4 regions of the Streptomyces sp. C1-1 genome follow, and region 1 is predicted to be linked to each of the others. Evidence: riboswitches for the same ligand, from Rfam matches in the RefSeq annotation. Region 1 holds a riboswitch; each other region holds the start of a gene.
What was found. Region 1 has a riboswitch for cyclic di-AMP ahead of ACQF4J_RS20405 (transglycosylase SLT domain-containing protein). Riboswitches for the same ligand answer to the same signal wherever they lie in the genome.
Positions count from the first base shown of each region.

Region 2: it holds a riboswitch for cyclic di-AMP, as region 1 does, so the genes downstream of both, ACQF4J_RS09665 (M23 family metallopeptidase) here and ACQF4J_RS20405 (transglycosylase SLT domain-containing protein) in region 1, are expected to answer to the same signal.
Region 3: it holds a riboswitch for cyclic di-AMP, as region 1 does, so the genes downstream of both, ACQF4J_RS26860 (transglycosylase family protein) here and ACQF4J_RS20405 (transglycosylase SLT domain-containing protein) in region 1, are expected to answer to the same signal.
Region 4: it holds a riboswitch for cyclic di-AMP, as region 1 does, so the genes downstream of both, ACQF4J_RS39280 (NlpC/P60 family protein) here and ACQF4J_RS20405 (transglycosylase SLT domain-containing protein) in region 1, are expected to answer to the same signal.

Region 1 covers NZ_CP189826.1:4,481,813-4,488,921, forward strand. Annotated here, with positions in the region: gene ACQF4J_RS20400 (polyprenyl synthetase family protein) at 48-1,058, opposite strand; cyclic di-AMP (ydaO/yuaA leader) riboswitch at 1,719-1,899, shown strand; gene ACQF4J_RS20405 (transglycosylase SLT domain-containing protein) at 1,903-2,385, shown strand; gene ACQF4J_RS20410 (HAD family hydrolase) at 2,413-3,225, opposite strand; gene ACQF4J_RS20415 (FAD-dependent oxidoreductase) at 3,402-4,604, opposite strand; gene ACQF4J_RS20420 (ATP-grasp domain-containing protein) at 4,671-5,939, opposite strand; gene fahA (fumarylacetoacetase) at 6,158-7,109, shown strand, end outside.
Region 2 covers NZ_CP189826.1:2,100,231-2,107,339, reverse strand. Annotated here, with positions in the region: gene ACQF4J_RS09675 (tyrosine-protein phosphatase) at 1-791, opposite strand, end outside; gene ACQF4J_RS09670 (alpha-galactosidase) at 962-3,034, shown strand; cyclic di-AMP (ydaO/yuaA leader) riboswitch at 3,350-3,507, shown strand; gene ACQF4J_RS09665 (M23 family metallopeptidase) at 3,512-4,447, shown strand; gene ACQF4J_RS09660 (SGNH/GDSL hydrolase family protein) at 4,728-5,513, shown strand; gene ACQF4J_RS09655 (TetR/AcrR family transcriptional regulator) at 5,599-6,219, opposite strand; gene ACQF4J_RS09650 (hypothetical protein) at 6,229-6,555, opposite strand; gene ACQF4J_RS09645 (Glu/Leu/Phe/Val dehydrogenase dimerization domain-containing protein) at 6,642-7,109, opposite strand, start outside.
Region 3 covers NZ_CP189826.1:5,859,069-5,866,177, reverse strand. Annotated here, with positions in the region: gene eno (phosphopyruvate hydratase) at 1-1,233, opposite strand, end outside; gene ACQF4J_RS26860 (transglycosylase family protein) at 1,590-2,273, opposite strand; cyclic di-AMP (ydaO/yuaA leader) riboswitch at 2,277-2,447, opposite strand; gene ACQF4J_RS26855 (transglycosylase family protein) at 2,643-3,626, opposite strand; gene ACQF4J_RS26850 (cytochrome P450 family protein) at 3,788-5,125, opposite strand; gene ACQF4J_RS26845 (hypothetical protein) at 5,122-7,104, opposite strand.
Region 4 covers NZ_CP189826.1:8,638,773-8,645,881, forward strand. Annotated here, with positions in the region: gene ACQF4J_RS39280 (NlpC/P60 family protein) at 1-1,600, opposite strand, end outside; cyclic di-AMP (ydaO/yuaA leader) riboswitch at 1,609-1,783, opposite strand; gene ACQF4J_RS39285 (DUF5997 family protein) at 1,985-2,392, opposite strand; gene ACQF4J_RS39290 (LysR family substrate-binding domain-containing protein) at 2,451-3,197, shown strand; gene ACQF4J_RS39295 (ATP-binding protein) at 3,877-6,477, shown strand; gene ACQF4J_RS39300 (FAD-binding oxidoreductase) at 6,584-7,109, shown strand, end outside.

The sequences.
Region 1 (7,109 bases):
GGATCCCCAGGGACAGCGGGAGGAAATCAGCTCACTCCGGGACGAAATCAACCCGCGCGGTGCACGACGGCGTCGCACATCTCCATGAGCGCCACCTTGGCGTCGCACTCCTTCAGCGGAGCCAGCGCCGCCCTGGCGTCCTCCGCGTACCGCACGGTGTCCCGGCGTGCCTGCTCCAGCGCGGGGTGCGCCCGCAGCCCGGCCAGCGCCTCCGCGTGCCGCGCGTCGTCGCTCAGGTCGGAGTCCAGCAGCTCGCACAGCGCGATGTCCTCGGCCAGCCCGAGTCGCTGCGCCCGCTCCCGCAGCCGCAGCACCGGCAGCGTCGGGATGCCCTCCCGCAGGTCCGTGCCGGGGGTCTTGCCCGACTCGTGCGAGTCGGAGGCGATGTCCAGGACGTCGTCGGCCAGCTGGAAGGCGACCCCCAGCCGCTCGCCGTACTGGGTCAGCACGTCCACGACCGTCTCGTCGGCGCCGGACATCATCGCGCCGAACCGGCACGACACGGCCACCAGCGACCCCGTCTTGCCGCCGAGCACGTCCAGATAGTGGTCGACCGGGTCGCGTCCGTCCTGCGGCCCCGCCGTCTCCAGGATCTGCCCGGTGACCAGCCGCTCGAACGCCTCGGCCTGTACCCGCACGGCCTCCGGGCCGAGGTCGGCCAGGATGTGGGAGGCGCGGGCGAACAGGAAGTCGCCGGTCAGGACCGCCACCGAGTTGCCCCAGCGGGTGTTCGCGCTGTCGACCCCGCGGCGCACGGCCGCCTCGTCCATGACGTCGTCGTGGTACAGCGTCGCGAGGTGGGTCAGCTCCACCACCACGGCCGACGGCACCACGCCGGGCGCATACGGGTCGCCGAACTGGGCGGAGAGCATCACCAGCAGGGGGCGAAAGCGCTTTCCACCCGCTCGCACCAGGTGCTGGGCGGCCTCCGTGATGAAGGGGACCTCACTCTTGGTGGCTTCGAGCAGGCCCTCCTCGACGGCCACCAATCCGGCCTGGACATCGGCTTCCAGAGCCTGGTCCCGCACGCTCAGCCCGAACGGCCCGACGACGGTCACGAGGGGTCTCCTGTCTGCTGGTGTCTACTGGCTGGTTACGCGGTTTGTCGATAGGTCGCTGCCATCACTCAAGTCAGCGTATCCGGTCGCCTTTCGATCACCCATGCCGCCCGCCCGTCCGGCAGGGGCGGCATGAGATCACGCCCGATATGTTTCCGATGATCAGATAACAACCCATATTCACTGACTTGCTCCATCCACTCCGTACACGTCCGGCCGATCCCCCACGGGAGGGACTCGGCCCGCACGGAAATGGACGTCTCGTCCGTCCGCGAGATCGGCGTCGCCGTCGAAGCGGAAGACGTGGCCGGCGTCCACTCGGGGGCACCGCGAGTGGAACGTGAGATGACGGGCGGTCAGAATCGAATACCACGGGCGGCCGGTTGACTATGAGTTGGGCCCATTGCCCGATTTGACGCGCTTGTCGACACCCGTGACTTGGCTCACTCGCCGCCAAGATCTACATTCCGGACGATTCCGGCCGATCCACCTTCCGCGAAGCGTCAGTTGAGGCTTGGCGACCGCAAAGGATCAAGCACCCCAAAGGCCCCACACCGAGGTCAAGCGGCCCGATGTGTGACTCTGCCGCTTGTTCCGGACATGTGCTCTCGCATACGTTCCCGCCTTGCCGGGCGGACGCCTAATCCTGCCGCCGCCCGTTCTCCACCATCGACCAACTCACACGCACGGCAGGAGCGGGGGAACCAGGTAAGCCGCCGGACGGGCGTCCTAGGACGCCCGCACCGGCTTGGGGTGAAGTCGTGTCGCCGTACGGCGGCGCGGCCGGGCAGCTCCCGCCCGAACCCGACAGCTCACCTCGCAGGCGACGGAGAGGAAACCCGCCATGCCCGCAACCGCTCACCACCGCCTCACCAAGCGATCCCGCCTCGTCCGCAAGCTCGCCGCCGTCGGCACGGGCGCCGCCCTTCTCGCCCTCCCGGTCATCGGCGCGACCAGCGCGTCCGCGGCGACCGACAGCGTCGTCACCGCGTCCTCGCTCGGCTACAGCAACAACCTCGACGGCTGGATCCGGGCGTCCCTGCAGGTCATGGCCCAGCACGGCATCCCCGGCACGTACAACGGCATCTACCGCAACGTCATGCGCGAGTCCTCGGGCAACCCCTACGCCATCAACAACTGGGACTCCAACGCCCTGGCCGGCACCCCCTCCAAGGGTCTGCTGCAGGTGATCGACCCGACGTTCGCCGCGTACCACGTCGCGGGCACGGCGTACGACCCCTACGACCCGGTCGCCAACATCACCGCCGCCTGCAACTACGCGTACCACCGCTACGGCTCCATCGACAACGTCTTCGGCGCCTACTAGGCCGACCGGGGCGAGGGCCGCCGGGTCCTAGACCTCCGCGAACAACCGCTCGAGGACGACGGCGATGCCGTCGTCCTCGTTCGACAGGGTGACCTCGTCGGCCACCGCCTTGAGTTCGGGATGGGCGTTGGCCATGGCGATGCCCCGGGCGGCCCAGTCGAACATCGGAATGTCGTTGGGCATGTCACCGAACGCTAGGGTCTCCCGCGGGCCCAGGCCAAGGTGCTCGGCGGCCAGCGCGAGGCCCGTCGCCTTGGTGATGCCGCATGGCTGGAGTTCGACGGTCCCGGGTCCCGACATGGTGACGGTGGCCAGGGAACCGACCACCGACCGTGCCGTCGCCGCCAACTCGTCGTCGGACAGGTCGGGATGGCGCAGCAGCACCTTGCTGATCGGCTCGCACCACAGGTCGTCGCGCCGGCCGACGCGTACGGCGGGCAGGGTCGGGTGCGGCATCAGATACCCGGGCTCGATGAGCGTGAGCCCGTCGACGCCGTCCTGGTCGACGGCCGCGTACACCTGGCCCACCTCGGCCTCGATCTTGCCGAGGGCCGTCTCGGCCAGCTCCCGGTCCAGCGTGACGGACCACAGCAGACGGTCCGCGCCGGCGTCGTACACCTGCGCGCCCTGCCCGCACACCGCGAGCCCCGTGCTCCCCAGGTCGTCCAGGAGCGGCCGCACTCTGGGCGCCGGTCGGCCGGTCACCACGAGGTGCCGGGCGCCGGACTCCGCCACGCGCGCGAGGGCGGCGAGGGACCGGTCGGACAGCGTGTCGTCGCCTCGCAGAAGGGTGCCGTCCAGGTCGGTGGCGATGAGTGCATATGCGGTGGGTGCGGCCATGATCAGAGAATACGGACAGGACGCACCACCGACTCATCGCGAACCGGACGACCGCCCCGTTCACCGGCGTCACTCGGTCAACTCCCCTACCGGTTACGGCCCTTGATCACGAGCCCTGGCCGGGGACCACGGGGCCCGGTACTCGCCGGACCCCGTCGGCCGCGTCCGTCACGGTCTCAACCGTGCGCCGCCGCAAGGTGCTTGGCGAGCCTCGGCGAGGCGAACTCCGTACCGCACACGAACCGCATCACCGGCCCGTACGAGGCCGCCGCGGGCAGACCGGTGAAGTACAGGCCCGGTACCGAGGACACGTAGCCGGCCCCCAGCCTGGGCGTACCGCGGCTGACGGCGAGCCGGGTGCGCAGCTCGTGGCCGAGGAAGTCCATCGCCGCGATGTCCACCCGGTAGCCGGTCGCCGCGATGACGTGGTCGGCGGACAGCTCGTCCGTCCGGCCGTCGAGCGTGCGGACCTTCAGCGCCGGGCTGCCGCCGTCGGCCTCCGCGCGCACGATCCGCTCGACCTCGCTGACCTGCACCTTGCCCTCGAAGCGGTCACGCAGCCACCAGGCGCCGAGCGGGCCGAGGACGCGGCGGACCAGGTAGTGGCGGGTCTGGGCGGGCAGATAGCGGTAGGGCTGCGGGTAGTAGCTGAACGCCCACAGGGACCAGGCACGGCCGAAGGGCGATTCGGGGCGCAGCCTGGGCTGCTTCCAGGGCGGCGAGCCGAAGTCGACCTTGCCGCGCCCGCGGGAGACCACCCGTACGTGTGCGCCCGCCTCGGCCGCCAGCGCCGCCGTCTCCAGCGCGGACTGGCCGGCGCCGACGACGATCAGGTCCTTTCCGGCGTAGCGCGTGAGGTCATGGTGCTGTGAGCTGTGGGAGACCGGGCCGGCGGGGGTGGGGCCGTCCGCGGCGGCCGTGGCGAGTTCGGCGGGCAGGTGCGCGAGGCCGGACAGCCCGGTCGCGACGACGACCGCGCGGGCGGTGAACAACTCGCCCGAGTCCAGCTTCAGTTCGAAGCCGCCTCCGTCGCGCCGGTCCACCGAGACCACCCGCACCCGCTCCAGCTCGGGCACCAGCTTCTGCTGGAACCACTCGCCGTAGGCGATGAAGGTCTCGACGGGGATGATGTCCTCGTCCGTGACCAGCCGCCTGATGCCGGCGGCGTCGCAGTAGTCGGCCAGGGTGTGGCCCTGCTGCGGGGCGTCGAGGCTGGAGGCGGCCGGTGTCGACTTCAGGAGCATTCCGGCGGGCATGTGGTCGCGCCAGCTGACCATGGGCTCGCCGAACACGCGCACCGGGATGCCGCGGGCGCGCAGATGGGCGGCGGTCGACAGGCCGAAGGGCCCGGCGCCGATGACTGCAACCGGTTGAGTCACGAAGTCCCTCCCCAGGACGTTCACTTTCGTCACTTCGTGTCCGGTTCGGACAGCCGGCGTCGCTGGCTAGCTGCTCGAACTGGTTTTGCCGCCGCGGCGGTTGGTCCGCCACAGCTGATACAGGTGCTTCGCGCCCGGCCGCACGAAGCGCGCGAGCATCGTGACGAACGGCAGCGGGTCGTCACCCGCGAGCCAGGCCAGCTCCGTCCCGCTCGCGCGCACCGGTGCGTGCGGCGTCGTATAGCCGCTGCGGCGGTAGGCGAGGAGGGCGGGCAGGTCGATGTTCTCCACGATGTACCGGTGGCCGGCCCGCTGTTCCCCCTCCGGAACGGGGCGCCCGGTCAGATCGAGGTGCATTGCGCGTACGACGTCCACCGCCGACTCGTTCTCGAAGAGCCGGAACTGTGCGCCCATGCGGGGGTTGAAGTCGAGCAGCTTGTACTGTCCGTCGCGCCGGTCGAAGCGCAGGTCGAGGTCGATGATGCCGCTGAAGCCGATCTGTTTGATGAAACGCGCGGCGATGTCGGCGAGTTCCGGGTTGTCGACGACGTACGCGTTCGCCGTCATGCCCGCGTGCGGGGGCCAGGAACGGACCTTCACGCCCGTGAACATGGCGAGCGGTGTGGAGTTGCGGTCGAAGTAGGCGTGCACGATCCAGTCCTCGGCGTCCTCCCTGGGCAGGTACTCCTGCAGGATCACGCCGGGGCGCTCGCCCCAGTCGCGGGCCAGGCGCAGCAGGCCCTCACGGGTGGCGATCCGCGTCGTGCCGTTGACCGCCGGGCGGGTGCGCCGCAGGAACGCCTCGCGGTTCTTGGCCACCACCGGGAAGCGGGCCTTCTCGGCGAAGGCGACGATGTCGTCGTAGGACTGCGGGAACGCGGCCGTCGGGCTCGGAATGCCGTGCTCCACGCACAGTTCGTGCAGGCCCTGTTTGCTGGCGAGACGGCGTGGCAGGACCGGATCCACGCGCGGGAAGAGGAAGCGGCCCGCGAGCACGTCCTGGTGTTCCGCGATCAGGACGGCGGCCTCCTCGTCGGTGGGGACGAGGACGGCGGGGCGGCCGATGCGGCGCCCGATCCGCAACAGGCCTTCGACCAGGTGGTCGGGGTCCTCCGTGCCGGTGGTCGGCCAGACGAAGGACTTCTTCAGATAGCGGGAGGAGGCGGCGGGCGTGTAGGGGTCCTCGGTGATCGCGTACATGGGCACGCCGAGGCGCCCCAGGCTGCGGATCGCGCCCACGCCGCCGTGGTGCAGCGGGTAGTCGCCGAACTTGACGATCAGGCCGGGCACGGCGCGGTCGGCCTCGAAAGGCGCACTGCTCGTGCTCCTGGCCACGGGTCCCCCCACGTGTCCCCCCTACGGACCGGACCCACCCCGTCCGTGTCCCCCAAAGGACGCTAAGCCGGAATTGGGGGCTCCGACAAGGCCAATTCGGACATTGCAAACTCTTTAGACACTGCCCAGGGCAGGCGACTCGGCCGTAACGTGTGGCGCGACCGCACGTCGGTGTGCGGTTCTTGGCTCGTGACACAGGTGAGAGTGAGGCAGCACCCATGCCCCCCTTCGATGTCCCCGAGGGCGACCCCTTCGGCCCGCACAACCTCCCGTACGGCGTGTTCTCGCTCGCGGCCGCCGGCGAGCGGACCGTCGGCGTCCGGCTGGGCGACCATGTCCTGGACGCGGGTGCGGCGGCCCGGGCGCTCGGCTCGCCGTACGCGCCCCTGCTCGCGCAACCGAACCTGAACGCGCTCCTGTCCGCCGGGCGCACCACCTGGTCGGACGTCCGCCGCGCGCTGACGGCGTGGGTGACGGTGCACCGGGAGACGATCGCCGAGCACTTCCGTCCGCTGTCGTCGGTGACGCTCCACCTTCCCTTCGAGGTCGCGGACTACGTCGACTTCTACTCCTCCGAGCACCACGCGCGGAACGTCGGCCAGATCTTCCGCCCGGACGCGCCGGACTCACTGACGCCGAACTGGAAGCACCTGCCGATCGGCTACCACGGTCGGTCGGGGACGGTGGTCGTCTCGGGCACCGATGTCGTACGGCCCTGCGGCCAGCGCAAGGCTCCGGGGGACCCGGAGCCGGTCTTCGGGCCGTCGGTCCGCCTCGACATCGAGGCGGAGGTGGGGTTCGTGGTGGGTGTGCCCTCCGCCATGGGAACGTCCGTGGGGCTCGCCGAGTTCCCCGAGCACGTCTTCGGGCTGTGCCTGCTCAACGACTGGTCGGCGCGGGACATCCAGGCCTGGGAGTACGTCCCCCTCGGACCGTTCCTCGGCAAGTCGTTCGCCACGTCGGTGTCGGCGTGGATCACGCCCCTGGACGCGCTCGACCACGCCCGCGTGGCGCCGCCGGAGCGCACGCACGCGTTGCTGCCGTATCTCGACGACACCGGCTCCTCCGATGCGGCGGTGGAGCCCGGCGGCTACGACCTGCGGATCTCCGTCGCCGTCAACGGTCACGTCGTCTCCGAGCCGCCCTTCTCCACCATGTACTGGACGGCCG
Region 2 (7,109 bases), 2.4 Mb from region 1:
AGCAGCCGCCCGCGCAGCCGCTCTCGGATCTCCGGTGTGACCCCGAGCCCCTGCTCCAGGTACGCCTCGACCCCGCCCCACGTCTCCTCGATGGTCTCGAAGGCCGCCGCCAGATACTCGGCGCGCGCCTCGAACAGGGGGCTGAGCAGCTCCATGACCTCGGGGGAGTAGCCGGCGGCGGAGCCGCTGCTGCGGTGCACCTTGTAGCGGCGGTGCTTGGCGTTGGACTCCAGGTAGTCCGCGACGATGGCCTCACGCTCCACGCCCAGGGTGAGCAGGGTGATGGCTATGGACAGACCCGCGCGGTCCTTGCCCGCCGCACAGTGCATCAGGGCCGGCACGCTGTCATCGGCGAGCGAGCGCAGCACGCGCGTGTGCTCGGTGGTGCGTTCCCTGATGATCGTGCGGTAGGAAGCGATCATGCGGCCCGCCGCCTTGCCGTCGCCGAGGGCCTCGCGCAGCTGCTCGATCTCGCCGTCCCGCACCATCTTCCAGAAACCGGCGCCGTCCGCCGGGTCGGACAGCGGCAGGTTCACATTGCGCACGCCGGGCAGCTCGACGTCCGGCCCCTCCAGCTTCTGGTCCGCCGCGTTGCGGAAGTCGAAGATCGTGTGCAGCCCCAGCGAGGCGAGGAAGGCGGCGTCCTCCTCGGTCGCGTGCGCCAGATGCCCGCTGCGGAACAGCACCCCGTGCCGCACCCGCCGCCCGTCCACCGTCGGCAGCCCGCCCACGTCGCGGAAGTTGCGGACCCGGGCCAGCTCCGGATCGGTCGACGGGACCTGCTGCGTCACGGGGGCTCCTCCCAGTCGGCCCCGCCGACTCGGCTCGACGGCGGGGACCTTGTCGACGATACGACATGGCTTCCTTGGGCAACGAGTTGTCCACAGGCGTTGCCGTCGACCCCCACCGGAGTTGATGATGTTGCTGCTTGATCGCACCTGTTCGAATCTGTGGGGGCTTGATGCTGGAGATCTCCGACAACCGCCGTACGTGGCTCCTGACCGGGCCGACCAGCGGTTACGCCATCCATCTCACTGAGGACGACGAGCTCCTGCACCTGCACTGGGGCCCCCGGATCGCCCTCGCCGACGCCGAGGCCCTCGCCGTACGCCCGCTGCCCGACTACCGCCCCTTCGAGTCCCCGCTCGACGGCCGTGAGGAGTACCCGGTCGAGGGCGGTCCGCGCTTCGTGCGGCCCGCCCTGTCCGTACGCTCCGACGAGCGGCGCGGCACCGAGTGGCGCTTCGAGGCGTACGAGACGGTGGGCGACCATCTCCGGCTGAGGTTCCGCGACGGCGGTCTCGCGATCACCCTGCACCACCGGATGCGGCACGACGTCGTCGAGCGCTGGGTGACCCTCGACAACGAAGGCCCCGGCCCCCTGGAGCTGCTGCGCGCGGACGCCGCCACCTGGACGCTGCCCGACCGCGACGGCTGGCGGCTGTCCCAGCTGCACGGCCGCTGGGCCGCCGAGTCCCGGCTCACGAGCTCCCCGCTCACCTACGGCGAGAAGATCATCGGCAGCCGCCGCGGGCACACCGGACACCAGCACCTGCCCTGGGTCGCCCTCGACACCGACGCCACCGAGGAGCGCGGCGAGGTCTACGGCTGCGCCCTCGGCTGGTCCGGCTCCTGGCGCATCGCGGTGGCCCAACTCCCGGACGCGCGCGTGCAGATCACCGGAGGCGCCGGATACGACGACTCAGGGCTGCTGAACCTGGCGCCGGGGGAGTCCTATACCACCCCCGTCTTCGCCGGACTGTGGAGCGACGGCGGCTTCGGCGGGGCGAGCCGGGCCTGGCACGCCTACCAGCGCGCGTACGTCGTCCCGGACGCTGACCAGGACCGCCCCGTGCTGTTCAACTCCTGGGAGGCCACGGAGTTCGACATCTCCGAGGAGCAGCAGGGGGCCCTCGCGCGGCGGGCCGCGGCGATCGGCGTGGAACTGTTCGTCGTCGACGACGGCTGGTTCGGCACGCGCACCAGCGACCGGGCCGGACTCGGCGACTGGACACCCAACCCGGACCGCTTCCCCAAGGGCCTGGCGCCGCTCGCCGACTACGTGCACGCACTGGGCATGCAGTTCGGCATCTGGGTCGAACCCGAGATGGTCAACCCGGACAGCGACCTCTACCGCGCCCACCCCGACTGGGTCCAGTTCCAGCCCGGACGCAAGCGGACGGAGCTGCGCAACCAGCTCGTGCTGAACCTGGCCCGCGAGGACGTCCAGGAGTACCTGTGGGAGCGGCTCGACGCACTCCTGACCAGCGCTCCGATCGACTACGTCAAGTGGGACTTCAACCGCTGCTTCACGGACGCCGGGTGGCCGGGTGACGGCTATCCGCAGCGACTCTGGGTCGACCACGTCCGCGCCCTGTACGCACTCCTGGACCGGCTGCGGGCGGCCCACCCCGGTGTCGTCTTCGAGTCCTGCTCGGGCGGCGGCGGACGGATCGACCTCGGCATCATGAGCCGTACGGACCAGGTGTGGACCTCGGACAACACCGATCCGCTCGACCGGCTCGCCATCCAGCACGGCTTCAGCCAGATCCACCCCGCGCGCGTGATGGCCGCCTGGGTCACCGACAGCCCCAACACCCAGCTCAACGGGCGCGTCAGCTCGTTGCGCTTCCGGTTCGTCAGTGCCATGGCCGGAGTGCTCGGGGTGGGTGGGGACCTCACGCAGTGGACCGAGGAGGAGCTGGCCGAGGCCCGCGACTGGGTCGGCCTCTACAAGGAGATCCGGCCGCTCGTCCAGCACGGCGAGCTCCACCGCCTCAGGCCGCCGACGGGCGGGCTGAGCGCGGTGCAGTACGTGCGCGGGGACGAGACCGTCGTCCTCGCCTGGCTGCAGGCGCAGAGCTACGGCGAGCCCGTACCGGCCCTGCGGCTGCGTGCTCTCGACCCGACGGCGTCGTACGAATGCCTCGAAACGGGCGAAGTGCATCGAGGTGGCGTATTGCTGCACCATGGCCTGCGTACCGGACTTCGGGGCGACCTCGATGCGGCAGTTCTCCGCCTGCGCCGCATCTGACTCTTCTGTCCGAATTGCTGCGTTGATTGGGCTTCATTCCAACTCGCGCTGCGACAAGGGAAGCTGGAGCAGTGTCACGTGAGCAGCGTCATATCCGTGACGGTGCGTACCTCGTCATGCTCACGTAATCAATCTGTCTTTCCTGCGGATTGAAGAATGGCCTGAAGCGGAAATTCACGGAGAGTGACCGTGGATTTCCGCGGAGGATCAAGAGAAACGCATTCACGGGGAACCGTCGCTTGTCCCTTCGCGTCTTCGTCGCTTACGTTCCACACCAATCCGGACGGACGCCCAATCCTGCCGCCGCCCGGAGCCCGCACCAACTCACCCGTGTACGGCAGGAGCGGGGGACCCACAGGTACAACGCCTGTTCCGGTCTCCGGAACGGCTAGGGGTACAGCCGCGACCAGCGCGCGGCCGGGCATCTCCAGCCCGCACCCGACAGCTCACCTCGCAGGCGCCGGAGAGGAATTCGCCATGCCCGCGAAGGGTAAGCACCGCCGCCCGAAGCCCCAGCGCTTCACCCGCTCCATCGCCGTCGCCGGAACCGGCGGCGCCGCGCTCGCCCTCCCGCTGATGGGTGCCACCGGCGCCCACGCGGCCACCGCCCAGTCCGCTTCCCAGTCGGTTTCGGAAAAGGCCGTGCAGTCTCTTCCGAATACCGTCAAGAAGGCGACCGAAAAGAAGAACACCGCCTCCGAAAAGGCGGTGCACGTCTATTCGGTGCGGTCCGGCGACTACCTCTCGAAGATCGCCGAGGAGCAGCACGTCAGCGGTGGCTGGCACAAGCTCTACGCCGACAACCGCGCCGCCGTCGGCGACGACCCGTCGCTCATCCACCCCGGTCTGAAGCTCTCGATCGGCAAGAAGGCCGCGACGGGCACCACCAAGTCCTCCACGGCCAAGTCCTCGTCCTCGCAGGGCTCGACCACGCCGAAGGAGCGCTCGTCCTCCTCCGGTGAGGGCACCACCCGCAGCGCCGCCGCGACCACCACCGCCGCCACCGGCTTCCAGCTCCCCGTCTCCGGCGCCACCGTCGGCACCGGCTACCACGTGGCCGGCAGCATGTGGTCCAGCGGCTACCACACCGGCGTCGACTTCGTCGTCCCCACCGGCACCTCCGTCAAGGCCGTCGGCGCGGGCACGGTCGTCTCCGCCGGCTGGGGCGGCGCATACGGCAACCAGGTCGTCATCAGGCTCGCCGACGGCTACTACGCCCAGTACGGGCACCTCTCGCAGCTGTCCGTCTCGGCCGGCCAGAGCGTCAGCGCGGGCCAGCAACTCGGCCTGTCCGGCGCGACGGGCAACGTCACCGGGCCGCACCTGCACTTCGAGATCCGGACCACGCCGAACTACGGCTCCGACGTGGACCCGGTCGCCTACCTCCGCTCCAAGGGCGTCGCCGTCGGCTGACCCCCCGCCGCCACGCCGCCCGACACGCCGCCGAAGGCCGGACCCCGATCCCCGGGTCCGGCCTTCGGTGTGTCCGCGGGGTCGACGACGGGGCGGGCGCACGGCCGTGTGGCGGTTGACCCGTCAACAGCCCTGAACAGAGCGTTATTCCGACCTTGGCCAACACTTTGGGAGTGGCTTATGTCACCGCCCGTCAACCCCGGCCTACGGTCGCGTAGGTCACATTCGAAGGTGAATAGTGACGGCTGTGGCAGACGATTCGAAGAATGACAGCAGATCAGTGATCGGGTCGTACGTTGCGGTGGGGGACAGCTTCACCGAGGGCGTCGGCGACCCCGGCCCCGACGGGGCCTTCGTCGGCTGGGCGGACCGCTTCGCGGTGCTCCTCGCGGACCGGCGTCCGGAGGGCGACTTCAGCTACACGAACCTCGCCGTGCGCGGCAAACTGCTCGACCAAATCGTGGCGGACCAGCTCCCGCAGGCCGTCGAGCTCGCCCCCGACCTGGTCTCCTTCTGCGCGGGCGGCAACGACATCATCCGGCCGGGCACCGACCCCGACGAGGTGGCCGAGCGTTTCGAGCGGGCGATCGCCCGCCTCACGGCGGTCGCCGGCACCGTCATGGTGACGACCGGGTTCGACACCCGTGGCGTGCCCGTGCTGAAGCACCTGCGCGGCAAGATCGCCACCTACAACGGGCATGTACGGGCCATCGCCGACCGGTACGGCTGCCCCGTGCTCGACCTGTGGTCGCTGAAGTCGGTGCAGGACCGCAGGGCCTGGGACGGCGACCGGCTCCACCTCTCGCCCGAGGGTCACACGCGCGTGGCGCTGCGCGCCGGGCAGGTCCTCGGCCTGGAGATCCCGGCCGACCCCGACCAGCCCTGGCCGCCGCTGCCGCCGCGGGGCACGCTGGAGGTGCGGCGGGACGACGTGCAGTGGGCGCGCGAGTACCTGGTGCCGTGGATCGGGCGTCGGCTGCGCGGCGAGTCGTCCGGCGACCACGTCACGGCGAAGGGCGCGCTGTCACCCGAGGACATCAGGACACGGATCGCCTCCGTCGCCTGAGGGCGGTGGGGTCTCCCGGTCACTCGGTCTCGAGGTCTCCCGGTCCCCCGGTGAGAGTCGGGGGACCCCTGGAGCGGGCGCGCCCTCACGCCTGCGAAGTGGTCAACGCCGCTCGTTCCAGGCCCAGTTCGCGGGCCAGGGCCTCGTCCACCCACTCCTGTGCCCGGGTCCGGGGGACGGCGCCGGCGTACGAGGTCAGCTGTACCGCCAGGCCGTCCAGCAGGGCCGTCAGACGCAGGGCCGTGCCGAAGGGGTCGGGGCAGTGGAACTCGCCCGCGGCCACGCCCTCCGCGATGACCTCGGCGAGCGCCGCCTTCCACCGCTTGTCGAGGTCCCGCGCCACCTCCCGCAGCGCGGGTTCGCGCAGCGCCGCCGCCCAGCCCTCGATCCACAGCCGCCAGCCCTTGGCCTGGCCGGTCGGCGCGTACCAGCGCACGGCGGCACGCAGTCGCCGTAGCGCCGTGGTGCGACGGCCGAGCAGCTTGCGCAGATGGGCGAGGTCGTCCTCGGCGGCGTAGGTGAAAGCGGCGGCGACCAGCTTCTCCTTCGTCGAGAAGTGGTACAGCACCAGGGCGTTGCTGACACCGAGGGCCGACGCCACGTCGGCGATCCGGACCGCCGCCACGCCCCGCGCCTCGATCTGCCCGATGGCCGCCCGCAGCAGTTCCTCACGCCGCTCGGCCACGCTCAACCGCACTCTCGCCACGCGGTCAGCCTATTCCGTCGTCGCTGCCGGCGCCGGGTCGGACCGATGTTTGACCAGTTCCACCGGGTACAGCTCGGTCCTGGCGATCGCCGCGTCGCGCTCCCCGGACAGGGACGTGCGGCGCTCGTCGGCCATGAACCCGTCGTAACCGGCCCGCGAGGCGAACTCGATCAGCTGGATCTCGTCCGGGCGGCCCTCGGCGCCGTCGGCCCGGGCGCGCTGCAGAATCCGGCCGTCGTGCCGGCCCAGCAGGGCCAGCACCTTGTCCTCGTACGCGGCCAGGGCCTCGGCGGCGCCGGGACGGGCCCGGAGCAGACAGCACAGGCGAATCCTCATGGTCCGCGTCCCTGTCCGGGGTCACCCTCAACTCCTGCCCGACCGGCCGCCGATGGTCGACGAGGGGCCTTCCGGCCCCGGCCCGTTCAGCGGTACCAGCCGAACCGCTCCGCGATCACCGGCAGCCGGTCCCCGACGATGGCGTGGGCGGCCGCGCGCGGGGTCGTGCCGTCGGCCTCCGCGCGGACCAGCATCTGGTCGACCAGGGCGCGCATCGAGCGGCGCGTGTGGGCGAACGCCTCGTCCGCGTCCGGGCCGATGTCGCCGAAGAGAGTCCACCACCACCAGGCGTTGGTACCGGAGTTGACGACGACGTCGGGCAGCACGGTGACCCCGCGCGCGGCCAGCAGCTCCTCCGCCTCGGGCAGCACGGGCATGTTGGCCGCCTCGACGATCCAACGGGCCCCGATCCGCTCCTGGTCCGCCGTGTCGATCGCGTACGAGACGGCCGCCGGCACCAGCACCTCCGCCTCGGCCGCGAGCCAGGCGTCGCCCGGCAGTTCGCGGTCCCCGGGCCGCAACACCGCACGGTCCACGGTGCCGTACCCGTCGCG
Region 3 (7,109 bases), 1.4 Mb from region 1:
GAGGATCTCCTCGATGCGCAGCAGCTGGTTGTACTTGGCGACGCGCTCGGAGCGGGCCGGGGCGCCGGTCTTGATCTGGCCGCAGTTGGTGGCGACGGCGAGGTCGGCGATGGTGACGTCCTCGGTCTCGCCGGAGCGGTGGGACATCATGCACTTGAAGCCGTTGCGCTGGGCCAGCTCGACGGCGTCCAGGGTCTCGGTCAGCGAGCCGATCTGGTTGACCTTGACCAGCAGGGCGTTGGCGGTGCCCTCCTCGATGCCGCGGGCCAGGCGCTCGGGGTTGGTGACGAACAGGTCGTCGCCGACGATCTGCACCTTGTCGCCGAGCTTGTCGGTGAGGACCTTCCAGCCGGCCCAGTCGTCCTCGAACAGCGGGTCCTCGATGGAGACGAGCGGGTAGGCCGCCACGAGCTCCTCGTAGTACTCCGTCATCTCGGCGGCCGAGCGGTCCTTGCCCTCGAACTGGTACTTGCCGTCCTTGTAGAACTCGGAGGCGGCGACGTCGAGCGCGAGGGCGATCTGCTCGCCGGGGACGTACCCGGCCTGCTTGATGGCCTCGAGGATCAGGTCGAGGGCGTCACGGTTGGAGCCCAGGTTCGGGGCGAAGCCGCCCTCGTCGCCGAGGCCGGTGGCCAGGCCCTTGGACTTCAGCACGGACTTCAGGGTGTGGTACACCTCGGCGCCCCAGCGCAGGGCCTCGGAGAAGGTCTCCGCGCCGATCGGGGCGATCATGAACTCCTGGATGTCCACGTTGGAGTCGGCGTGCGAGCCGCCGTTCAGGATGTTCATCATCGGCACCGGCAGCAGGTGCGCGTTCGGGCCGCCCAGGTAGCGGAAGAGCGGGAGGTCGCTGGCCTCGGAGGCGGCGTGGGCGACGGCGAGCGAGACGCCGAGGATGGCGTTGGCGCCGAGCGAGCCCTTGTTGTCGGTGGCGTCCAGGTCGAACATGGCCTGGTCGATCAGGCGCTGCTCGGTGGCGTCGTAGCCGACCAGCTCCGGGCCGATCTGCTCGATGACGGCGAGGACGGCCTTCTCGACACCCTTGCCCTTGTAGCGGTTGGGGTCACCGTCGCGGAGCTCGATGGCCTCGAAGGCGCCCGTGGAGGCGCCGGACGGGACGGCGGCACGACCCGTGCTGCCGTCGTCGAGGCCGACCTCGACCTCGACGGTGGGGTTCCCTCGCGAGTCGAGGATTTCCCGGGCTACGACGACGTCGATGGACGGCACGAGCATCTCCTTCTTGGATGTGACGCTGGTTGTGCGGGGCACGCGGGCCTTTTTAGGCCCTACCTCGGCCTTGCGACTAGAGCCTAACCGCCCCGGGGCCATCGGCCAGCCGACCGACCGTCCCGTGGACAAGGACAGACGGTACCTATTGTTCACGCCCGGAACAAAGGAGGGTGAACACAGCATGTATCCCGGGCGACGACGGGCAGACGACGGGTCGGCGACGGGCAGAGAAAAAACCCCGCTCCGGTGCGTACGGGGGAAGACGCACCGGAGCGGGGAGCCCGTGGGGACGGGGGTGGCCCTCACGTGCCTCCACTGTGGGGGACACGGATGTGCGGGGCCTGTGGTTCGACTGTCTCTTACTTCAGGTGCAGCTGCTGACCGGGGTAGATCAGGTTGGCGTCCTCGACGATGCCCTTGTTCAGGTCGAACAGCTTCTTCCAGCCGCCCTTGACCTTGTGCTCGGCGGCGATGGAGCTGAGCGTGTCGCCCTTGACGACCTTGTACTCGCCGTCACCCTTCTTGACCTTCTTGCCGGTCGGGGTGGTGACGGTCTTGGTCGACTTCTTGGGGGCCGGACGCTCGGAGGAGCGGGAGGCCTGCTGCTCGGTGGTCGAGCGGGTGGCGGTGCTGCCCGACGAGCCGGTGGAGGCGCTGGAGCCGTTGTAGGCGGCGCTGGACAGGCCCGTGCCGCAGACCGGCCAGGCGCCCTTGCCCTGGGAGGCGAGAACCTTCTCGGCGACGGCTATCTGCTGCGCCTTGGAGGCCTGGTTGGCCTGCGCGGCGTAGGCGGTGCCGCCGTACGCGGCCCAGGTGGAGGCGGAGAACTGCAGACCGCCGTAGTAGCCGTTGCCGGTGTTGATGGACCAGTTGCCGCCCGACTCGCACTGGGCGACCGCGTCCCACTCGGAGGCGGTGGCGGCGGAGGCGTTGCCGGCCGCCATCAGCGGGGCGGCGATGGCGACACCGGTGACACCGGCGAGCGCGGCGGCGCGGGTGGCCTTGGACGGACGACGGTGCTTGCCCTTGCCGGAAAACAGCATGGTGGATCCCCTCACCGACGCCTGCGAGGTGAGCTGTCGGGTTCGGGCCGGTTGAGTTGCCCGGCCGCGGCCTCGCTCTCGCGAGCCGCGGCTACACCCCGAGCCACCACCGTCAACCACCCGGTGGGGCACTTACCTTGGGTCCCCCGCTCCTGCCTACGGCGCTGTCAAGCGACGACTGTTCCCGTACGGCCACTGGCAGGATTCGGCGTTGCGGCAGACGGGGCTCGGGTTGCCGAGCGGTCATGACCGTAGACACGGAATCCGCGGAATTTCAAAGACGATCAGGGCTTCTGAGACTCATCCCACACTTTCGCCAAAACGGACATTCAGCGCGAAGCGTGACGTGAACTCCCGCCGTATTTCGCCCTATTCGGCAGGGAGATCCAGGGTCTGACCGGTGAAGATGTGGTTCGGGTCGGTACCGATGGCCTGCTTGTTCGCGTCATAGATGGCGCGCCATCCGCCGTCCACGTCAAGGGAGTCGGCGATGGAGGCGAGAGTGTCGCCCGTGCGGACGGTGTACGAGTCGTGCGCGGCGGGCTTCACGGCGCCCCCGTCGGCACTCTCGTCGGCGGTGGCGCCGCGGTGCTTGCCGGTGCCGCCGCCGGTGGCCGCGGAGTCGACGGCCCCGGTGTCGACGAGGCTCCAAGAGCCCAGGGCCTGCCGGGAATTGTCCGACTCGTCACTCTTCGCCCGCCCCGCGGAGGAGCCGGCGGCCCCCTGCGACGCGCTCGGCGTCGAGGCGGAAGGCGAGGCCGAACTGTCCGATTTGCTGGACTTGCCGGTGGAATGCGAAGAAGAGCCGGGGGAGGCCGAAGGCGAACCGGACGCGTCCGACGAGACGGAGCCGCCGGAGGTGTCGTCCGACGTGTTGCCCGATGAATTGGACAAACCGGTGGAGCCGGAACCGTCAGACGAACCGGACGAGTCGGACGAGCCGCCCCCGATACCGGTGTCCACGTCGGCCGAACCGGAGTCCTTGCTCAGCCCCGACGTCAGTCCACAGGTGTGGAAGGCGCCGACGCCCTCGGCGTCCAGGAGCTTCTCGGCGACGGCTATCTGCTGGTTGCGGCTGGCCAGGTCGGCCCTGGGGGCGTAGTCGAGGCCGCCGTACTTCTCCCAGTCCGCCTGGGACAGCTTCAGGCCGCCGTAGAAGCCGTTGCCGCTGTTCTCGCTCCAGGAGCCACCCGTCTCGCACTGCGCCACCTTGTCCCAGGTGGTCCCGTCGGCGGCGCTGGCGCCTCCCGCGGCGAACAGCGGGATCGCGATGGCGGAGCCGGTCACTCCGGCCGCGACGAGGAGAGCCGGAGCCTGGCGGGGGCGACGGTGACGACCGTTCCCGGAGAGCATGCGGAGGGCCTTTCGCGAGACAGCAATGACCGCGGCGCGTGAAGCTTGGGCCAAACCTTCGCGCCGCTGTTGATCCGTGAACGTAGCGGCTACCGATCACTTGTCACAAGTTAATGCCGCGTAGATCACGTGAAGATCACAGAGTTGAACGCGTGTCATGTTTACGGGGGGCTCGAGGCCTCGACCGGAGTGAACTCGACCGGGAGCGTGCGCAGTCCGCGCATGATGAGTCCGCCCCGCCACCTCAACTCCCCTGGATCCTCGGCCAGTCGGAGGTCCGGTAGCCGGGTGAGGAGCGTCGCGAGGGCGGTCTGGCCCTCCAGCCGGGCCAACGGGGCACCGAGGCAGTAGTGGATGCCGTGGCCGTATCCCAGATGCTGGTTGTCGCGGCGGGACAGGTCGAGGGTGTCGGGTTCGGCGAAGCGGTCGGGGTCGCGGTCGGCGGCGGCGAGCACGACGAGGACGGGGTCGCCGGCGGCGATGTCCTGTCCGCCGATCGTCAGCGGCTCGGTGGCGAACCGCCAGGTGGCGAGCTCCACCGGCCCGTCGTAGCGCAGGAGTTCCTCGACGCCCGTCTCCAACAGGCCGCGTTCGCCTGCGGCGAGGGAGGTCTGCAGGCGGGCGCGCTGCTCGGGGTGGGTGAGGAGGGCGAAGGTGCCGTTGCCGATGAGGTTGACGGTGGTCTCGAACCCCGCGAAGAGCAGGATGAAGGCCATCGCCGCGGCCTCGTTCTCGGTGAGGTGCTCGCCGTGGTCGGAGGCGCGGATCAGGGCGGAGATGAGGTCCTCGCCGGGAGCCGGGGTGTCCGGGAGGGCGGCGCGCTTGCGGTGGATGAGGTCGGCGAGATACCCGCGCATCTTCTCCACCGACCGCGCCACCCCACCCCTGGGGCCGCCCTGATGCCGGATCATCATCCCCGCCCAGTCCCGGAAGTCGTCCTGGTCCTCACGGGGGACGCCGAGCAGGTCGCAGATCGCGTGGATGGGCAGCGGGAAGGCGAACTCGTGGATGAGATCGGCGGAGCCCTTCTCCGCGAACCGGTCGATGAACTGATCGGTCAACTGCTGCACGCGTGGCGCGAATTCGGCGACCCGGCGGGGCGTGAACGCCTTCGAGACGAGACGGCGCAGCCGCGTGTGGTCGGGTGGGTCGATGTTGAGCAGATGCGTCATCAACTCGGCCTTGCGCTCACCCGGAATGCCCGTCTTGCCCTTGGCGTGGGCGGGCTCGTCGTGGTGGGCCGGGTTCTTGGACAGCCGGTTGTCGGCGAGGGTCTGCTTGGCGTCGGCGTAACGCGTGACCAGCCAGGCCTCGACCCCGCTCGGCAGAGTCGTCCGATGCACGGGGGCGTGGGCGCGGAGCCAGGCGTAGGCGGGGTAGGGGTTGGTGGCGAATTCCCAGGTGAAGAGGTCGGGGGGTGAGGGGGTGGGGGTGTCGGGGCCGGTGTGGGCGGGCGCCGTGGTGGGGGTGGGCTGGTCGGGGGTGGGCTGGTCGGTCACTCCTTGACGGTATCCGGGTTCGGGGGGAGTGCCTCGCGGAGGGCGGCGAGGGTGGCGGCGGCATGCGGGGAGCCGTCCTCGGCGGCCTCGGCCAGCCAGTGTTCGGCGCGGACGAGGTGCAGGGCCGCGAGGTCCAGCCGGCCCTCCGGGTGGCCCGCGCTCGCCGCCCTCTCCAAAAAGTGGAAGGCCTTCTCCTGGTCGCCCACGGCGTTGAAGTGGAGCCCGCGCCAGCGGTCCGCGTCCGCCTCGTCGCCGGCCAGGTCCGCGAGGTCGGTGATGACCTTGCGGGCGTCGGCGTCCCCCGCCGAGGCGGGCGCTCGCAGGGCCGTACGACCGGCGGCCACGACCGCCTCCAGCTCGGCGGCGCCGGCCCGCTGTGCCAGCGCGCTCATGTTCCGCCAGAGGTAGGGCCCGGGCGGCGGGAACCCGGGCGAGCGCAACGCGTCCGCCACCAGTGCTCCGCTCGCCCGCCAGACCGTGCCGCCCTCCCCTTTGTCCGGAACGAGAAGCCCCGTGACGCCGAGGCGCGGCCGACCGGCCCAGGACAGCTCCTCGGACAGCCATTCGTCCTCCAGGAGCACCCCGTACTCGGCGTCGACGAGCAGCATCCGCCATTCCGACGCCGCCAACGGGCGCCGCAGCCCGCACCTGGCCGCGTCGATCGCCGCCCGCACCAGCTCGTACCCCCACGGCCGCCCGTCCGGCCGCCGTGCCCAGCGCCACTCCTCCCCCAGCTCCGGCCCGACCGCGAGGAACTGCGTCACGCCCAGTTCCTCTCGCCAGCGGACCGCGTCCACCAGCCTCGAGTCCTCCGCCTCCGCCAGCCGCTCCAGCTCCGGCCCGCTCCAGCGGCAGGTCAGTTCGAGCTTGCGGGCCCCGCGCAGCAGCCGGGCGTGGGCATGGTCCCCGAAGCCGTGCTTCGCGTACGCCTCGTCCCGCATCGTCGCCAGCACGAGCACGCCCTCGTGCGTGAGCCGGGAGACGACGCCCGCCGTCCGCCCCTGCTCGTCGAGGTGGCCCGCGATGTCGTCCAGCCACACCACATGCGTGCCCTCGGGATCGCGGCCCTGCAGTGCGCCGGGCAGCGACCCGAGGTCGGTGCCTTCGTGCGCGACGCAGACACGCGTGCCGTCGGCGGCCGCTCGCTTCAGCCCTTCCCAGGCGGTCCTCGTCTTCCCGGCGAGCGGCTCCCCGGTGACCACGACCAGTCCTCCCGAGCGCAGCGCTTGAGCCAGCAACCGGTCGAGCACCGGGTCACAGTCGCGCGGCACGTACGGCGGCTGGTCCGTCTCGTCGCCGACGCGACGCGCGGGCCGTACGCCGGGAGGGAGCCGGAGGGCGCCCAGGCGGGGCCAGCCGTCGGCGACGGCGCGGGGCCGCTCGGGCGGAGCGCCGTGGACATGCTGGACGCCGATCGCGGGGCCGTTGAAGGTGCCCTCGCGGAAGTCGATGTGGTCCTTGGCGGCCTCGGGGGTGTGGTGCAGGGTCAGCGAGTGGATCGTGCCGGCCTGCACGACGGGAGCGTCGAAGCGTCCTCCGGAGATCGTGTTGGTGACCGCCGGTCCGCCGTCCGTGAGCGGCGCGAACTCGTCTATGAGGTCGCGCAGTCCGGCCGCGGCACCCGGGTCGTCCGCGAGCAGTCGGCGCAGCCGCGCCCGCAACTCGGCCTCCGTGTACGTCTCGATGGCCTCGGTGACCCTGTCCATGCCGCCCGCCGCCAGTAACTTCTCCCTGGCCAGGTCGAGTTCGGCCGCCCCCGCGACGAGACGCTCTTGCTCGGCACGGCGCTCGCCCTCGGCGTGACCCGCCCCGCCCGCGTGACTCGCCCCGCCCGCGTGGCCCTCGTCGCCCGCGCCGCTCTCGGCGGCGGCGAAGAGTGACGCGACGCGCTCCCGTACGCTCGTCCAGGCGTCCGTCGCCATCGCCTGCACGACCGCCGAGCTCCCCGCAGCCGCCAGCGCCGCCAACTCGGCTTCCATCAGGC
Region 4 (7,109 bases), 4.2 Mb from region 1:
GCGGCAGCGCGACCCCGGCGGCCTTCCAGGCGGCCTGGGTGAGCCCCGCGTTGTCGTACGACTCCGGGCCGACGGCGCCCCACAGGCACGGCCTGCCGATCTGCGCGCGGGCGAACTCCACGGCCCGGTCGGCCTTCGTGCCGGTGGACGTCTCGACGGCCGGGACGCCCGTCTCCAGGACGGTCGGCTGTGGCACCCGCCGCTCCTCGACCACCGGCACGCCGGTGTCCAGAACCGACGGCTCCCGCAACCTCCGCGCCTCGTCGGCCCTCCGCCGAGCCTGCTCCTGAGCAACCGGATCCCGCCAGTCGGCCTGCGGCACCGCCGCCGCGACGATCTGCTGTGCGCCGGTGTCCCAGCCGGGCTGGGCGGGGGCGGACGGGGCCATGGTCTGTGCGACGAGCTGTTGTGCGCCGGTGTCCCAGCCGGGCTGGGCGGGGGCGGACGGGGCCATGGTCTGTGCGACGAGCTGTTGTGCGCCGGTGTCCCAGCCGGGCTGTGCCGGCGCGGTGGTGGTGTTCGTGCGTGCCGTGGCTGTCTGCTGCGCCGGTATCGCCCAGCTCGGCTGTGCGGGTGCGGACGGGGTCATCGTCTGTGCGACGAGTTGTTGTGCGCCGGTGTCCCAGCCGGGCTGGGCGGGTGCGGACGGGGTCATCGTCTGCGTGACGAGCGGTTGCGCCCCGGTGTCCCAGCCGGGCTGTGCCGGCGCGGCCGCGGGCTGCTGGGGCTGGGCTGTCCAGTCGGGTTGGGCCGGTGCGGGTTCGTTCATCGTGCGGGCCGTGGCCGCCTGCTGGACCTGGGCTGCCCAGCTGGGCTGCGCCTGGGTGGCCTCGATCGGCGCGGCGGCCGCGCTCTGCGGGGCCGCCTGCCAGGTGTTCCGGTCCTGCTGCGGTGCGACGGCGGGACGCGGGGCGGAGGTCTGCCGGGCGACGTACCGGTACAGCAGGTCGCTCGCCGCGGCGACCTTGCGCTGGTTCTCCTGCTTGGATCTGCGCAGCGAAGTCTGCCTCGACTCCGCGGGGGCAGGGGCCACGGGGGCTGCTTCCTGGCGGGGCTGCGGCACAGCGGGAAGCGCCGCCGTCGGGCCGGCGGGCAGCTCGGCCACCGGGCGACGGGGCCCGGCGGCGGGCAGCTCGGGCACGGCCCGGGTGGGAGCCTCCAGCTCACGGGCCGCACGCGTCTGAACCGGGCGCGCGGGCCGGGTGGCCGCGGGACGCCTGGCCGGTGTGCGGTCGGACGGGAGGATCGCCGGGACGGTCGGCCCGATGGACGCCCGGGCCATGTCGAACCACTGCCGGCTGACGTTGTCCAGGTCGGGGTCCGAGCCCCTGCGCGGCTGACCACCGCGCTCGCCGGTGCCCCGCGCGTTCTGCACGCGGGTCAGGTTGAACTGCCCGGTGTCTCCTTCGGCGCGGTCGTACAGGTTGCTCACCCGCTGCTGGACGTCCTCCCGGCTGGGTGCTTCGTCGCCCGTCTGGGGCGCGGCGTCGGCCGTCTGCGAGAACAGGGCCACCGAGGTGAGGGCGGCCGTCGCGAGGGCGGAGTTGCGCATACCGGGGAGGCCGAAGCCTCCGGCACGCGACGATCGTTCCGGCGCCATGGGGGCCGTACTCCTTCCGTACTCCGCCTACCGAGTTAGCTGTCGGGTTCGGGCGGTCAATTCCGGAAGGCATGCCCTACGGCCCTTGCGCCGAAGCGCAGTCGGGCCGATTCACCCCATGAATCGGTTGGGTCCCCGGTTCCGGCTGCCGCGGAGGCGCACCGGATTCGGCGGAGGCCGCTCTTCCCGACGGGGTTCGCCGGAGTGACACGAGCGGCCTGAGGCCAAGTTAGCCAACTTGTGCGGCTCGTGTGAAGGTTGACGGCCGGAATGTCCGATACGCTTTTGTGACCTTCGTCGTGACGCTCCGTCAGATGCCTCGACGGTGGACAGAGGGCGTGGGTGCGGTGACAAAGAGTCACCGAACCCCTCGTCCGCGGGGCGTCAGGAACGCGAGCCCTGGTCCTGGTCGGCCGCCCGCTCGGCGTTGCGCTTCTTGATCCGCGCGCCCTCCTTGCGGACCTCGGCCTGCGTGGCGCGCTCCTTGACCAGCCACTCGGGCTGCTCCTGCTTCAGGGCCTCGATCTCCTCGGTGGTGAGGGCATCCGTGACCCCGCCGCGCGCGAGACCGGAGATGGAGACGCCCAGCTTCGCCGCGACCACGGGACGGGGGTGCGGACCGTTGGCCCGCAGCTCGTGCAGCCACTCGGGCGGATTCGCCTGGAGCTCGTCGAGCTGGGCGCGCGAGACGACACCCTCACGGAACTCTGCGGGGGTGGCCTCGAGGTACACACCCAGCTTCTTCGCCGCGGTGGCGGGCTTCATCGTCTGGGCGGTCTGGTGCGACTTCATGGGGTCCAGGGTATCGAGCGCGTACGACGCCTCCGACCACGGCCGGTAACCTGGCGGGGTGACAGGCTCGGAAGCATCCCAGACGTTCCGGCTTGCGTACGTCCCGGGGACGACGCCCGCCAAGTGGGTGCGGATCTGGAACGAGCGCCTGCCCGACATCCCGCTGACCCTCCAGCCCGTACCGGCGGCCGAGGCCCCCGACGTGCTGCGGGCCGGCGAGGCCGACGCGGGGCTGGTACGGCTCCCGGTGGACCGTACGTACTTCAGCGCCATCCCCCTCTACACCGAGACGACCGTGGCCGTCGTCCCCAAGGACCACGTGATCACGGCGGCGGAGGAGATCACCCTCGCCGACCTGGCCGACGAGGTGCTCTTCCACCCCCTCGACGACGTCTTCGACTGGGACGCCCCGCCGGGCGAGCCCGCCTTCGAGCGCCCCGCGACGACCGAGGACGCCGTCGAGCTCGTCGCGGCGGGCGTCGGCCTCCTGGTGGTGCCCCAGTCCCTGGCCCGCCTCCATCACCGCAAGGACCTCACCTACCGTCCGGTGACCGACGCGCCCCGGTCGAGCGTGGCCCTGTCCTGGCCGGAGGACTCCACCACCGACCTGGTGGAGGACTTCATCGGCATCGTCCGCGGCCGTACGGTCAACAGCTCCCGCGGTCGCAAGCCGCAGGCGGCCGAGAAGGCCGCGGACAAACCGGCGCCCCGCCGCAAGCCCGCGGCGGCGAAGACGCCGGCCCGCAGCCCCAGGGCGGGCACGTCGAAGACCCCCAAGCGAGGAAAGCCCCGCCGCCGCTCCTGAGCCACCCGGCGGACATCCCGGCCGACGGGCCACGGCGCAGGCCGGCCATGGCCGCGGCCGGCCGCCCGCCGCCGGGTGGGCGCTGCCGCGCCGGAGCGACCGATGCCGGGCGGGCGCTGCCGCGATGGACTGCACGCCGCCGGACGGGCACTGCCGGTATGGAGCGCACGCCCCGACCTGGTACCGCGGCCGGCCGGCCGCCCGTCGCGGGGTGGGCGCTGCCGCGCCGGAGCGACCGATGCCGGGCGGGCGCTGCCGCGATGGACTGCACGCCGCCGGACGGGCACTGCCGGTATGGAGCGCACGCCCCGACCTGTACCGCCGCGGCCGGTCAGCCGCCCGTCGCCGGCCGCCCGTCGCCGGCCGGGAACGGCCGCGCCGGCCGGGAACGGCCGCGCCGGACGGGAACGGCCGCGCCGGAGCGCGCGCCGCTGGCCGGGCACGGCCGAGACAGACGGCACGCCGCCGGCCGGGCACGGCCGAGACGGACCGCACGTTGCCGGGCGGGCACCGCCGCACCGGAGCGCACGCCTCCGTACGGCCACCGCCGAGACAGACCGCACGCCGCCGTACGGCCACCGCCGCCCCGCCCCGTACACCACTGCACGACCACGCTCCGGCTGCCTCCGCCACCCCGCTCGCGAAGACTTGGCCGCTGCCCCGGTGGCACAATCGGTGAGTGGACCGGGGGATCCTCGAGCGTGAGCCCGAGCTGGAGCTGCTGGCCTCGGCCGCACGGCAGGCGGCGGACGGCGCCGGTGCGGTCGCGCTTGTCTTCGGCGAGGCGGGAATCGGCAAGTCGAGCCTGGTCGGGGCCCTGCCCGACCGGTTGCCGGGGCAGGCGCGCGTGCTGGTCGGCCAGTGCGACGACCTCGCCACCCGGCGCCCCCTGGGCCCCTTCCGCGACCTGGTCGGCAGCGTCGGCGCCGAACTCGCCCGAGCCGTCACCGAGGGCGCGGACCGGCACCGCGTCTACGAGTCCCTGCACGCCGAGCTCGCCGTGACTCCGCATCCTGCGGTACTCGTCGTCGAGGACGTGCACTGGGCCGACGAGGCGTCCCTGGACGCCCTGCGCTTCCTCGTGCGGCGCATGGACCGCCTGCCCGCCCTGCTCGTCCTGACCTACCGCGACGACGAGCTGAACAGCGGCCACCCCCTGCGTCACCTCCTCGGCCAGGTCTCCCGCGCGCCCCGCGTGCACCGCCTGCCCCTGGCCCGGCTCTCCCTCGACGCCGTGACCGAGCTCAGCACGGCCGGCCGGCTCGACCCGGCGCAGGTGTACCAGGTGACCTCCGGCAACCCCTTCTTCGTCACCGAGGTCCTGGCCGCCGGCGGCACGGGGGGCGTGCCGCCCACGGTCGTCGACGCGGTGCTCGCCCGGCTGCGCGGGCTGCCGCCGGCCACCGTGGACGCCCTGGAACAGCTCGCCGTCGTTCCCTCGGCCGTCGAACGCCGGCTCGTCGACGCGCTGGTCACCGACGGCGTGGCGGTCCTCGCCGAGGCCGAACAGCGCGGGCTGCTCACCGTCACCCCGGAACGGATCGTCTTCCGGCACGAGCTGATCCGGCGCGCCGTCGCCGACTCCGTGCCCGCCGCCCGGCGCATCGAGCTCGACCGCCAGGTCCTCGCCGCGCTCGTCGCCCGGCCCGGCGCCGACGCCGCCCGCGTCGTCCACCACGCCGCGCGGGCCGGTGACCTGGACGCCATCGCCCGCTACGGCCCGGACGCCGCCCGGGACGCCGCCGCCGCCGGCGCCCACCGCGAGGCCGCGGCCCACCTCGGGCTCGTCCTGCGCCAGCGCCACCGCTACGGCCCGGCCGAACTCGCCGACCTGCTCGAACGCCTCGCCGTGGAGAGCTACACCATCGCCGACACGGCCGCCGCCGTCACCGCCGAGCGCCAGGCCGTCGCCCTGCGCCGCTCACTCGGCGACATCCTCGCCCTCGGCTCCGACCTGCGCTGGCTCTCCCGCATCCACTGGTGGGCCGGCGACGCCGACGAGGCCCAGGCCGCCGCCCGCGAGGCCGTCACCGTCCTGGAGCACGCGGGCGACGACCGCCTGCTCGCCCTGGCCGTCAGCAACATCGCCCAGCTGCGCATGCTGTCCGACCGCTACCCCGAGGCCGTCGAACACGCCGAGCGCGCCATCGTGCTGGCCCGCAAGGCCGACGACATGGCGATCCTCTCGCACGCTCTCAACAACCTCGGCACGGCCCGCTGGCGGGGCGGTGACCCCGACGGGCGCAAGCAGCTGGAGGAGAGCCTGGAGGTCGCCCTCGGCGCCGGCGAGGTCGAGCACGCCTGCCGCTCCTACGCCAACCTGATCTGGACCTTCCTGGACAACCTGCAGTACGCGGACGCCGACCGTTTCCTGCCGCCTGCCCTGGACCTGGCCGACCGCGCCGAGCACCTCGGCTTCCTCACCTACCTTCACGTCGAACTCGCCCTGCGCCGCCTCGCCGCCGCCGACTGGGAGGACGCCGAACGGCACGCCGAGTTCGGCATCCACGACTTCCCGCCGGCCCGCTGCCCCGCCCTGACCGTGCTGGCGCGGGTGCGCATCCGCCGCGGCAGGCCCGGGGCCGGTGAACTCCTCGCCGAGGCGCGGGAGATCGCCGTACGGACCAGGGAGCTGCAGCGCACCGGCCCGGTGGCGGCCGCGCAGGCGGAGGCGGCCTGGCTGCGCGGGGACGCGGACGCCGTGGTGCGGGCCGCGGCCCCGGTGCATGCCCAGGCCCGCCACCTGCCCGGCATCCCCTACGGCGCCGAACTCGGCTACTGGCTCACCAAGGCCGGGCATCCGGTGCCCGCCGACGACTCCGACCACCCCTACGCCCTGCAGACGCGCGGCCACTGGCGGGAGGCCGCGGCCGTCTGGAAGGCCGCCGGCTGCCCCTACGAGCACGCCGCCGCCTTCGCGGAGAGCCCGCACCCCGCCGACAAGCTCGAGGCCCTCGCCGAACTCGACGACCTGGGCGCCGAACCGCTGGCCCGCCTCGTCCGCGCCGAACTGCGCCGGCTCGGGGTGCGGCACATCCCGCGCGGCCCGCTCGCGGCCACCCGGGGCAATCCCGGCCGGCTCACCGAACGTCAGCTCCAGGTGATGCGGCTGCTCGCCCGGGGTCTGACCAACGCGGAGATCGCCGCGCGCCTCGTCGTGTCCGTCCGTACCGTCGACAACCACGTCCGCGCCGTCCTCGGCAAGCTGGACGCGCCCACCCGTCGGCACGTCGCCGCCCGCGCCGCGGAGCTGGGACTGCTGCCCGAGCGCGAAACGTAGGTATCGCGGGCGGCCGAGGTAGGTGATGCCCACCGATGCCCGCAGCCGCGCAACCCGAGTAGAACGTGCGTATCGACCCGACTCACGAAGAAACGGGGGATATCGCATGACCAACACACCGTCCCAGGCGGCACAACGGGAACTCGCGGACTTCACGGGGGAGCTGATCGGCCCCGAGGACTCCGGCTACGAGCAGGCCCGCGCCGTCTACAACGCGATGATCGACCGGCGTCCCGCTCTCGTCGCCCGCTGCGCCGACGCGGACGCCGTCGCCCGGGTGATCGGCTTCGCCCGCGCCCACGACCTGCCCCTCGCGGTCCGCGGTGGCGGCCACCACGGGGCCGGCATGGGCACCGTGGACGGGGGAGTGGTCGCCGACCTGTCCCCCATGAAGGAGATCCACGTCGACCCCGAGGCCCGCACGGTCACCGTCGGCGGCGGCTGCGTCTGGGGCGAGGTGGACCGCGCCACCCACGCCCACGGCCTGGCCACCCCCAGTGGCATCGTCTCCACCACCGGCGTGGGCGGCCTCGCGACCGGCGGCGGCCTGGGCCACCTCACCCGCAAGTGCGGCCTGACCATCGACAACATCCTCTCCGCCGACGTCGTCCTGGCCGACGGCCGGCAGGTGC